DNA from 3 places in the Caproicibacterium sp. XB2 genome. Region 2 is predicted to be linked to each of the others. Evidence: riboswitches for the same ligand, from Rfam matches in the RefSeq annotation. Region 2 holds a riboswitch; each other region holds the start of a gene.
What was found. Region 2 has a riboswitch for thiamine pyrophosphate ahead of ACIHKT_RS01760 (MTH1187 family thiamine-binding protein). Riboswitches for the same ligand answer to the same signal wherever they lie in the genome.

Region 1 (2,263 bases), 140 kb from region 2:
CAACTGAAGAATATTTAGGAAAGCAAAAAACAAACAGCCGATTCTGCCAAAGCTCATTTGGACCGTGCCCATGGCACTGCGCCCGCTGCGTCCGCCAATCAGTCCAGCAAAGAACAGCATACAGCAGCCAATCAAATGCCCCAAAAGAATCGCCAGCAGTCCTTTTTGGAACCCCAGCGGCGCAAAATAAGTCCCCGTTAGGATTTCCGCAATGGACACGCCTGCGCCAAACCAAATGAGTCCGTTTTGAAAGGTCGAAGTTTTTTTCATCGGCGCGCTTCCTCATAATAGGCCGGCTTTAGGTCAAACGCATGGTCCATAGGACCGCTGCCCGCACCTAAATCCAGCATTGCGGCAAGCGCACCGGAAAGATACGTTTTTGCCTTGCAGACAGATGTATCCAAATCGTATCCTTTCGCAAGGTTCGCCGCAATGGCACTGGACAGCGTACAACCTGTCCCATGCGTGTTGGGGTTATCAATGCGCCTGCCCTCAAACCATTTGTATCCGCCGTCACGGTACAGGAGGTCATTGGCATCGTTCAGCCGATGTCCGCCCTTGCACAGCACCGCACAGGAATAGGTGCTGCCGATAACCGCCGCCGCCTTTTCCATGTCCTGCGGCGAAGTGATTTTTTGTCCGGACAAAACCTCGGCTTCCGGAATGTTTGGTGTCAGTACCGTCGCCAGCGGCAGCAGCTGTTCCTTCAGTATCGCTACAGCGTCATCTGAAATCAGCTTTGCGCCGCTTGTAGCTACCATAACGGGGTCCACCACAATGTTCTCCGCCTTGTAAAACCGCAGACGTTCCGCAATCGTTTCAATCAGCGCAGAAGAAGCGACCATACCAATTTTAACCGCGTCCGGCCGAATATCTGTAAAGACACTGTCAATCTGCTGTGCCAGGAACGACGAACCCACTTCAAAAATCCCCTGCACGCCGGTCGTGTTCTGCGCTGTCAAAGCCGTAATGGCGCTCATGGCAAATACGCCATTCATCGTCATGGTTTTGATATCCGCCTGAATACCGGCGCCACCGCTGGAATCGCTTCCGGCGATTGTTAATGCTGTCCTCATTTGTAATTACCCCTTTCCAGCATTTCATTTTGCGGCAGAAGGTGGTGCCCCCAATCTGCCAGCCGCAAAAGCCAGCCGTGAAAGCGGCGGTCTTTTGCTGGATATCCCATTTTTCTGTTCTGTGGGAACAAAGGCGGGCAAAAAGAAAAGCAGTGCCTGCAAAAGGCGCTGCCACAAACAATTCTTTCTTGTTCCCTACGTTGGCATTACCCAAATCAGGTGAAGGGTCAAAGCACTTTCGCTTACTCTCAGCCCACGTTTGTGAGCTCCCCACATATATTTTTAGTATATCGAATCATTTTCATCTTGTCAAGGCAAGCTGTTTATTGGTATTTCTCGTTGGATTGCTTCCGCGGCATAGAAAAAGCCAGCGCCTAAACAGCGCTGGCTTCTTGTTCAGATATTTTATTTAATAGTTGCGGTAGAGGGCAACCACCTTGCCGAGAATGGCAACTTCTTTGGTGTAAATCGGTTCAAAGTCCGGATTTTCTGGCTGCAGACGCACACGGCCGGGTTCCCGATAAAAGCGTTTAACGGTCGCTTCTCCATCTATCATTGCAATGACGATTTCGCCGTTTTCCGCTTCCGGTGTCTGACGGGCAATGACGATGTCATTATCTAATATGCCGGCATCCCGCATACTTTCTCCATGTACATGCAGGGCAAAATAGACATCATCTTCACTGCGTTTCGCCGGTGCATAGGGCACATGGCCTTCTGTATCCTCCACTGCCAAAATGGGCCGTCCCGCCGCGACCCTGCCGACAATAGGTACCTGCAGCACGGGAACAGAACGACTCTGCCCTGTCAGATGAATGGCCCGGTTCAGACCGGCATCCCGTGTGATAAGGCCCTCTTTTTCCAGTGTTTTTAAATGTGCATGTACGCTGGAAGTCGATTTTAAACCGGTTGCCGCGCAGATTTCCCGCACGGTAGGCGGCAGCCCAGTTTGTAGGCGGCTTTTCAGGTAGTCGTAAACTTTCTGCTGGCTTGCTGTAAGCATATTGTATTTCCTCTTTTCCTTTCGCCGCAAATAAGTATACCATAGAAAGGACAAAATCGCAAACGTTTGTTTGTAAACGGCGTAATGTTGTTATTCTTTATAAAACATTCACATACTATTAACAAATTTTGGGCTATAGCGCTGTATACTGAGTATGTAATCAAGAACAACGGAGCCGCACCGT
Region 2 (2,263 bases):
ATGCAGCAAAGGGCAGCTATGATGTGAGTAAAGCAAGCAAAAACCAGCTGGGCTGGTCCGGCACTGGACAGTATACGGACCAGGTCAGCCCCGGCTATATGGTGCGTCTATTAGGGGCAATCGCCAACGGTGGTTCCCCGCAGGAACTGCGCGTGATTAAAGGCGTCAGCGGTGACCTGACCGATAAAAACAAGTTTGGCAGTGTGAAGACTGGCAAGCAGCTGATGAGCTCGGATGTAGCCAGCCGGTTGAAAAACTATATGCGCGGCAACGTGAAGATTGCCTACGGTGATGATTCCTTTGACGGCATCGACAGCGTGTGCGCAAAGACCGGTACAGCGGAACTGGGCAGCGGCCGCGGGAATAACGGCTGGATGGTCGCTTTTTCATCCAATGAAAGCACACCTTACGCTGCGGCAGTGGTTGTGGAACACACGGATTCTTTCGGCATTAACTCTGCCGGACCAATCCTGCGGGACCTGCTGGCGGCAGCGGCAAAGTACAAGGAGTAACGGGTGTCCCTTTTCTACAAGATTTGACAAAATGGCTTTCCTGCTGTACAATAAAACCGTTCTTATAAATGGGGCGCTTGGCCTTACGGGGCTTGGCTGAGACGGGAGAAATTCCGGACCCTTTGGCCTGATCCGGATAATACCGGCGGAGGTAACATACAATCGGGTTTTTAGCCGCCGCCTGTACCTTTTCCGGGTATAGGCGGCTTTTTGCTGCCTATTCGGCCGGTATCACTTTTCCTATTATTCTTTACAGCAGATTTCTGCAAAAAACGAAGGAGATTGTAAAATGAAAGAAGAATTCCCCGCAAGTGTTGCCATTCAGGTGCTGCCACAGGTCGGTACCGACGAAGAGGTTGTCCGCATTGTTGACGAAGTGATTGCTTATATTAAGAGCACCGGCGTTAATTATTATGTTGGCCCGTTTGAAACCACAATGGAAGGCGACTATGAGCAGCTGATGGAGATTGTGAAACAGTGCCAGTACATTGCCGTTAAGGCGGGCTGTCCGCAGGTTGCTTCCTACGTAAAAATCAGCTACAAGCCGCAGGGAGGGGTCCTGACGATTGCGCAGAAAGTTACAAAGTATCACAGATAAGCTCTCCCCAATTTTTCTCATCGTTATCATTTTGATTGTATGGCAGTCGGTTGTTTCCTTTAATGTTGTGCCGAACTTTATGCTGCCAAGTCCGGTGCAGGTTGTGCAGGCATTCATTGATGACTTTTCGTCTTTGATGTACAATGCCTCCACGTCTTTGCAGGAAACATTTTGGGGCATGCTGATTGCGGTAATTTTGGCATTTCTTTCAGCTTTTTTAATGGACCGTTTTCGCTTGGTGAAGAAAAGCCTGTACCCAATTTTGATTTTAACCCAAACGGTGCCGACGGTGGCTATTGCACCGCTGCTGGTGCTGTGGCTCGGTTATGATATGACGCCGAAAATTGTTCTGGTTGTCATTTCCTGTTACTTTCCCATTGCGGTTGGTCTGCTCAATGGATTTGATAGTGCCGACCCAGACGTGATTAACCTGATGCGTACCATGGGCAGCAGCCGATGGCAGATTTTCTGCCATGTAAAAATTCCAAGTTCCCTTAACAACTTCTTTTCTGGCCTGCGCATCAGCGTTTCCTATTCGGTGATTGGTGCGGTTGTGGCAGAGTGGCTGGGCGGCAACTCCGGCCTTGGCGTATATATGACGCGCGTACGAAAGAGCTATGCCTACGACCGCATGTTTGCGGTTATCTTCCTCGTATCCATTATCAGTCTAATTTTAATGAAACTGGTAGATGTGGTACAGCGGCTGTGCATGCCGTGGGACCGCAAACGCCGGAAAGAAAAGTCTGCCTGAAGCAGATTCCGATTCGTTCCATCAATAGAGTTCTAAAAGGAGTTCCTGAAAATATGAAAAAGTTTGGAAAATCCCTGATTGCCGGTGTATTGGCAGCCGCCATGGCTGTTTCGATGACTGCCTGCGCGGGCGGTGCGGCATCCTCGGCTGCATCCGGTACAGCTTCCGGTACGGCTGCCTCTTCCGCGGCCGACGGCAAGCTGGAGAAAATCAAATTCGTTTTGGACTATACCCCGAATACAGACCATACAGGCATTTATGTGGCGCAGGCTCTGGGTTATTTTAAAGATGCGGGCCTAGACGTGGAAATTGAACAGCCGCCGGAGTCCGGCACCGCAGCATTGGTTGGTTCCGGTAACGCACAGTTTGGTGTTGGTTTCCAGGACACGGATATGGCTTCCG
Region 3 (2,263 bases), 780 kb from region 2:
ACTGCTGGCGGCGGGGCTTGTACTGTCTGCTGTAGAACTGCTGGCAGCAGAGGAGGAACTGGAAGCGGAGCCGCTGGACGGGCTGTCCGCACTCTTGCCGGCAGTGTTGTCGGTGGAGCTGGCTGCTGCCTGCTGTGTCTGCTGCCATGAAGCGATAGAGGCGGAAAGCTTGGCCGCCTTTACGTCCAGAGAAGCGTTTTGGTCCTGCAGGTCCACTTCCTGTTGACCGATGTCTTTCAGAAACTGGTTTGTTTCACTCAATGTACTGGAAAGCTGCTGCTGTTTGCCGCTATAGCTTTCCTTTACTTTGGCTGCCTGCTGGCGCTTGGTGGAAATGGTGTCCTTTGCCTGTTTGACCGCTTCCTTTTCGGATTTCAGCCGGTTAATGAGTGTGGTATCATGCTGTGTTACCACGGAAATAGCTTCGGCCTTGTCCGAAAGGTCAGAAGTGTCCGATGCGGAAAGCAGAATTTGCAGGTTGCCTGCACCGCCGGTCATGTACAGGGCACACAGGCGCTGCTTCAGTTTCCGAGTATCAGCGTCTATCTGCTTCTGTTTGGCGGAGATGGTGTCCTGCGCCTGCTGCATTTGCAGGTCGAGGTCAGTCATCTGGTTAGAGCAGCTGTTAATCTGCTCCTCAATGGTTTCCAGCTGGGACTGCAAAGCAGCACCGTAGGCTTCTTTTTGGCTTTTGTCACTGCGAAGGGAAGCAAGTTCACTGTCGTTTTTCTGCTGTTGGGCAGCATACTGCGCCTGTTCGCTTTTCATAGTGTCCACGTCGCCCACAGCGTAGGACGGCACGGGTGTGAAAGCGGTTACACAGGCGGCAGCCAGCGCAACTGCGAGAATACGGGTCCGAATACGAGCGTGTTTATCCATATATCATCCTTCTTTACTGATAGTATCATTCTATCTATTATAAGATTTACATAATCTTTCGTCAAGCCAAAAAGATGAAAAAGGACTGACTTGCAAAGAGGCGGACAGGCCGTTATAATAAAAGTACGGCAGAAGAAATCTGCCTGCAGGGGAGCTTGGACCGCCAGGCTGAGAGGAAGCGCTGCCGCTTCGACCCTAGAACCTGATGTGGACAATGCCAACGCAGGAAACGAGTCGGATTTTCTGGCGGAGGAGCCCATTTTGGGTTCCTCCGCTTTTTCTGTTCCTGCGGACATCTTATCAAAAACAGGAGGAATTCCGTATGTTTGGAGAAATGCTTGAGAACGTGCGTACCAAAGCACCGCTGGTACACAATATTACGAATTATGTTACCGTTAATGACTGTGCCAATACCGTGCTGGCCTGCGGTGGCTCGCCCATCATGTCCGATGATGCTTCAGAGGTGGAGGAAATCACTGCCATCTGCGGCGGGCTCAATATCAATATCGGCACCCTGAACGAGGACACCCGCCGGGCAATGTTCGCCGCCGGCAAAAAGTCAAATCAATGCGGTCATCCGGTTGTGCTGGACCCCGTTGCCGCCGGTGCGTCCCGCATTCGCACCGAAACGGCCCTGCGGCTTCTGCAGGAAGTGCGGTTTGCCATTATCCGCGGCAACGTTTCCGAAATTAAGACGCTGGCGCTGGGGCGCGGCACCACAAAGGGCGTGGACGCGGACATTGCCGATACGGTTACCGAGGAAAACTTGGACCATGCGGTGGCGTTTCTTAAAGCTTTCGCGGCAAAGGCAGGCTGTGTTGTGGCGGCGACCGGTGCCATAGACATTGCGGCGGATGCGGACCGGGCATATGTTATCCGCAACGGTCATCCAATGATGAGCCGCGTCACTGGCACCGGCTGTATGCTCAGCGCAATGACTGCCGCCTATGCTGCCGCCAATCCGGAAACGCCGCTGGAGGCTGCCGCCGCTGCCATTGCAGCTATGGGGCTGTGCGGCGAGCGGGCACGTAACCGGCTTTCCGCCCGTGACGGCAACGCGACTTACCGGAATTATATCATAGATGAAGTGTATAACCTGGACGGAAAAACACTGGAGGGCGGCGCCAAATATGAAGTGCGATAAAAAAACAATGCTTCTGTACGCGGTTACAGACCGTGCATGGGTGGGAAAAGAAACCCTGTATCAGCAGGTGGAGGACGCGCTGAAGGGCGGCATTACCTGCCTGCAGCTGCGGGAAAAGGAATTGCCAGCCGAGGCTTTTTATGAGGAAGCGGTACAAATTCAAAAGCTGTGCCATCAGTACGGTGTGCCGTTCCTGATAGATGACAATGTAGAAGTTGCCCTGCGCTGTGGCGCAGACGG

Region 1: another riboswitch for thiamine pyrophosphate. It lies ahead of thiD (bifunctional hydroxymethylpyrimidine kinase/phosphomethylpyrimidine kinase); the one in region 2 lies ahead of ACIHKT_RS01760 (MTH1187 family thiamine-binding protein).
Region 3: another riboswitch for thiamine pyrophosphate. It lies ahead of thiM (hydroxyethylthiazole kinase); the one in region 2 lies ahead of ACIHKT_RS01760 (MTH1187 family thiamine-binding protein).

Annotation. Positions count from the first base shown of each region.
Region 1 is NZ_CP173227.1:244,978-247,240, reverse strand. It holds gene cytX (putative hydroxymethylpyrimidine transporter CytX) at 1-270, opposite strand, end outside; gene thiD (bifunctional hydroxymethylpyrimidine kinase/phosphomethylpyrimidine kinase) at 267-1,076, opposite strand; TPP riboswitch at 1,252-1,358, opposite strand; gene lexA (transcriptional repressor LexA) at 1,486-2,079, opposite strand.
Region 2 is NZ_CP173227.1:383,008-385,270, forward strand. It holds gene ACIHKT_RS01755 (penicillin-binding transpeptidase domain-containing protein) at 1-512, shown strand, start outside; TPP riboswitch at 572-684, shown strand; gene ACIHKT_RS01760 (MTH1187 family thiamine-binding protein) at 802-1,110, shown strand; gene ACIHKT_RS01765 (ABC transporter permease) at 1,079-1,861, shown strand; gene ACIHKT_RS01770 (ABC transporter substrate-binding protein) at 1,915-2,263, shown strand, end outside.
Region 3 is NZ_CP173227.1:1,600,651-1,602,913, reverse strand. It holds gene ACIHKT_RS08010 (NlpC/P60 family protein) at 1-879, opposite strand, end outside; TPP riboswitch at 1,017-1,125, shown strand; gene thiM (hydroxyethylthiazole kinase) at 1,202-2,023, shown strand; gene thiE (thiamine phosphate synthase) at 2,010-2,263, shown strand, end outside.